One region of the Streptomyces sp. MST-110588 genome, then DNA from elsewhere that is predicted to be linked to it. Evidence: riboswitches for the same ligand, from Rfam matches in the RefSeq annotation. Region 1 holds a riboswitch; the other holds the start of a gene.

Region 1 (2,383 bases):
CCGGTGCGTACGGCGGCTGCGGGAGGCCGGGCGGTCCGGGCGGACGGTGGTGATCAAGGTGCGTAACTACGATTTCTCGACGCTGACCAGGTCCGAGACGCTGCGCGGGCCCACGGACGACCCCGCGGTGGTGCGGGAGGCCGCGCTGCGGCTGCTGGAGACGGTGGACACCACGGGCGGCGTGCGTCTGCTGGGCGTGGGGTGAGCGGTCTGACCGACTTCACGCAGGAGGACCTGTTCGCGCAGATCGCCACGGAGCGGGCGGAGCGGGAAGAGGCGCAGCGGGTGCGCGAGGCCGTGGAGGCGGCCGGACAGGAGGGGGCCGGGCAGCGCGCCGAGGAGGAGCGGCCCCGGAGGTGGCTGCCGGGGCTGGATGTGGTCCACGAGGAGCACGGGCCCGGGTGGGTGCAGGGCAGCGGGGTGGGCCGGGTGACCGTACGGTTCGAACAGCCCTGGTCAAAGCCCGGGCGGGTGCGGACCTTCGCCGTCGACGACCCGGCGCTGCGGCCGGGGGAACCGCTTCCGCTCGTGGCGCAGGCCCCGGTCGGTCAGTCCGGGGACCCGGCTATCCGGCCGAATTCCCGGCCCTCGTCGCCACAGCGCCCCGGGGCCGGGTCGGCGGAGGAGATATCCAGCCGGTAGTGGTGGTAGAGCTGGAGTTCCTGCTCGGGGGAGAGGTGACGGCCCACCCCGAAGTCCGGGGCGTCCTTGATCAGCCTCCGGTCGTAGGGGACGCGCAGGGTCTCGTCGGCCAGTTCGCTGGGCCGCAGCGGCACGAACGCGTCCCGGCTGAACAGACCGGTGCGCACGGCCGCCCACTCCGGTTCGCCGGTCGCGTCGTCCAGGTACACCTCGTCGACGGTGCCGATCTTGGTGCCGTTCTTGTCGAACGCCTTGCGGCCGATCAAGCTCCGGGGATCGATATCGGGCTGCACGGTCCCTCCAACTGGTCGCAACTGCCTTGTGACAACCACCAAACGGCACAATTCATGCCCTGGCCACTCGAAGGAACGCTCCGGAGGCGCACTGGTAGGCTGACGAACGGCTGCAGACCCCATGCGGGAGAGTCCTTCGCCGTGGTGCGACAAGGACGCCGAAGGAGCAAATCCTCCCCGGAAACTCTCAGGCACACGTACCGCATGGACGAGGTCACTCTGGAAAGCAGGGCGGGCCGCGGGCAGGCAGAGCGACGGGGCCCCTCCTCACCGACGGTGAAAGCCGGACCGCCAGCGCGGGCCGGTGAAGCTCTCAGGTTGAGATGACAGAGGGGGAGGCCGTCCGGGCACCAGCGCCGTGGTGCCCTGCTCAGGTCGTGAAGACCCAGGAGGCCCCCGCAGATGAATACCCACCGCATCTCACTGTCAGAGCTGGAGCGCGGTACCCCCTTCGAGCAGCGCCACATCGGCCCCGGCCCGGAGGCGCAGGCCAAGATGCTCGCGCACGTCGGTTTCGGGTCGCTGGAGGAGCTGACCGCCGCCGCGGTGCCCGATGTGATCAAGAGCGCCGAGGCCCTGGGGCTTCCGCAGGCCCGTACGGAGGCGCAGGTCCTGGAGGAGCTGCGGGCGCTGGCGGACCGTAACCAGGTGCTCTCCTCGATGATCGGCCTCGGCTACTACGGCACGTTCACCCCGCCGGTCATCCTGCGCAACGTGATGGAGAACCCGGCTTGGTACACGGCGTACACGCCCTACCAGCCGGAGATCTCCCAGGGCCGCCTCGAAGCGCTGCTCAATTTCCAGACCATGGTCGCCGACCTGACCGGACTGCCGACCTCCGGCGCCTCGCTGCTGGACGAGGGCACGGCCGCCGCCGAGGCGATGGCCCTGTCGCGGCGCGTGGGCAAGGTCAAGCAGGGCGTCTTCCTGGTCGACGCGGACTGTCTGCCGCAGACCGTCGCCGTGATCGAGACCCGGGCGGAGCCGACCGGGACCGAGGTCGTGGTGGCCGATCTCTCCGAGGGCATTCCCGCCGGGATCGCCGACCGCGGTGTCTTCGGCGTGCTGCTCCAGTACCCGGGTGCCTCCGGTGCCGTACGGGACCTGCGGGGCGTCATAGAGCAGGCGCACGACCTGGGCGCGATCGTCACCGTCGCCGCCGACCTGCTGGCCCTGACGCTGCTCACCTCGCCCGGCGACCTGGGCGCGGACATCGCGGTCGGTACGACCCAGCGGTTCGGTGTCCCGATGGGCTTCGGCGGCCCGCACGCCGGTTACATGGCCGTACGGGAGGCGTACGCGCGCAGCCTGCCCGGCCGGCTGGTGGGCGTATCGGTGGACGCCGACGGCAACAGGGCCTACCGGCTCGCCCTGCAGACGCGTGAGCAGCACATCCGCCGGGAGAAGGCCACCAGCAACATCTGCACCGCGCAGGTGCTGCTCGCCGT
Region 2 (2,383 bases), 1.7 Mb from region 1:
ATGAGGATGCGTGCTCGTGCAAGGGGTCTTGAAAGGTGAGACGCGAGTGCGTCACTTCTGCCGCTTGTAGAAGGGGAGCGCGAGGACTTCGTACGGTTCGTGGGTCCCGCGGATGTCCACGGCCACCCCTTCCGTACCGGGCGCGGCGTACCGGGCGTCCACGTAGGCGATGGCGATCGGCTTGCCGAGCGTGGGGGAGGGGGCACCGGAGGTGACCTCGCCGATGACGGTGCCGTCGGCGGCGACCACGGAGAATCCGGCCCGCGGCACCCGGCGGCCCTGTGCGACCAGGCCGACGAGCTTGCGCGGCGGGGCGGTCTCGGCCTGCGCGGCTGCCTTCTCCAGGGCGGCCCGGCCCACGAAGTCGCCTCCGTTGGTGGTCTTGTCGAACTTCACGACCCGGCCCAGGCCCGCGTCGAAGGGCGTGGTGGCACGGGTCAGCTCGTGCCCGTACAGCGGCATGCCCGCCTCCAGGCGCAGGGTGTCCCGGCAGGACAGGCCGCACGGCACCAGGCCCGCTTCCCGGCCCGCCTCGGTCAGCGCCTCCCACAGCGCCACCGCGTCCGCCGGACGCACGAACAGCTCGAAGCCGTCCTCGCCGGTGTATCCGGTACGGGCGATCAGCGCCGCGGCGCCCGCGACGGTGCCGGGCAGGCCGGCGTAGTACTTCAGCCCGTCCAGGTCGGCGTCGGTCACGGACTTCAGGATCTGAGCGGAGCGCGGGCCCTGGACGGCCAGCAGGGCGTACGCGTCCCGGTCGTCCCGTACCTCCGCCTCGAAACCGGCCGCGCGCCCGGTCAGCGCGTCCAGCACGACCTGGGCGTTGGAGGCGTTGGCGACGACCATGTACTCGCGCTCGGCGAGGCGGTAGACGATCAGGTCGTCCAGGATGCCGCCCTGTTCGTCACAGATCATCGTGTAGCGGGCGCGGCCGACGGCGACCCCGCCGATGTTGCCGACCAGGGCGTAATCCAGCAGATCGGCGGCGCGCGGCCCGGTGACGGTGATCTCACCCATGTGGGAGAGGTCGAAGAGGCCGGCGCGGGTACGGACGGCGAGGTGCTCCTCGCGCTCGCTGCCGTAGCGCAGCGGCATGTCCCAGCCGGCGAAGTCGGTCATCGTCGCGCCGAGCGCGCGGTGGGTGGCGTCCAGCGCCGTACGGCGGGGGGCTTCGGTCATGGTTGCGGCTCCCGGGCAGGGGTGACAAGACGGTCTCCCCATCTGTCATCGGAACCTGAGAGGTTCACCGGCAGCCGTACCGGGCCGCGGTTTGCACCTTGGGTGGGGCCGCGCTGCCGCGGCCCGCTTTTCAGATCTGCCTCGCCCGCGCGGTATCGGGGCCTGAGAGATTCAAGGGAGGACTTGCTCCTTCGGCGCCCCGCCGTGGCGGCCGGGGACTCTCCCGCGCGGATTCAAGCGGCCGGTATGCAATTGGAGGCATGGATGTGCGGTACCCGCACATGGCGCGCACATCATTGCACGGGAACGCCGGATGCAGGAGCCCCGGTCCGGCCCCGGTCCGGCACCGGTCCGGGCCGTCGTTCGCCGCCGGCCGCCGGGCCGCACGGCCCCTGAAAGCCCCGGGACCCCATGGCGGCCCGCCACCTTGAACCTCATTGCCTTTTCTTGACAGTCTGCGGGCAGGGACGGACCTGCCGGACCGGGAGGGGCGATCACGGTGCCAAGGCACGCCGCATGGGCGGCACATACGGGGGCCGCGTCCTCTGAAGCCGTCGCCCGCCCGGATTCCCGCGGTACGGAAACCGGCAGTCCGGACTGCGTGGGGCAGGACTCCGCGGGGCCTGACTCCGGCAGTACGGATTCCGGCAGTACGGATTCCGGCAGTACGGATGCCGGCAGTACGGATTCCGGGATACCGGATCCCCGTACGCCGGTACGAGTGCCGCGGCCCGCCCGTTCCGGAGCGGATGCCCGGCCCGGACGGGGCATATCCGTACTGGACCTCAGAGCGCCGCGGCCGGCCCGCACCCCGTCCCGTATGCGCTTCGACGCCGGTGACCTGGTGGTCGTCTCCGGCCTGCCCGGCAGCGGCAAGAGCACGCTCATGCGCCGCGTCGTACCGTCCCTGGACCACCGCGGCAAAGAGGTGCGCCGCATCGACTCGCAGGACGTACGCGAACGCTGGGAGCTCGGCCGGCTGCGCCGCCTGCCGTACGTCCTCTACCGTCCACTGGTCCGCACCGCGCACTACCTCGGTCTGCGCCGGGCACTGCGGCAGGGGGGCAGCGTGGTCGTACACGACTGCGGCACCCTGGCCTGGGTACGCCGCTGGCTGGCCCGCCACGCCCGGCGCACCGGCCACGGCGCGCACCTGCTGCTCCTCGACGTACCCCCCGAAGTCGCCCTGGCCGGCCAGGAGTCC

Evidence for each region. Region 1 has a riboswitch for glycine ahead of gcvP (aminomethyl-transferring glycine dehydrogenase). Riboswitches for the same ligand answer to the same signal wherever they lie in the genome.
Region 2: another riboswitch for glycine. It lies ahead of gcvT (glycine cleavage system aminomethyltransferase GcvT); the one in region 1 lies ahead of gcvP (aminomethyl-transferring glycine dehydrogenase).

The regions. Positions count from the first base shown of each region.
Region 1 is NZ_CP074380.1:601,798-604,180, reverse strand. It holds partial or broken gene KGS77_RS02715 (DNA polymerase IV) at 1-642, shown strand, start outside; gene KGS77_RS02710 (PRC-barrel domain-containing protein) at 549-935, opposite strand; glycine riboswitch at 1,050-1,148, shown strand; gene gcvP (aminomethyl-transferring glycine dehydrogenase) at 1,338-2,383, shown strand, end outside.
Region 2 is NZ_CP074380.1:2,256,360-2,258,742, reverse strand. It holds gene gcvT (glycine cleavage system aminomethyltransferase GcvT) at 52-1,179, opposite strand; glycine riboswitch at 1,320-1,415, opposite strand; gene KGS77_RS09830 (AAA family ATPase) at 1,901-2,383, shown strand, end outside.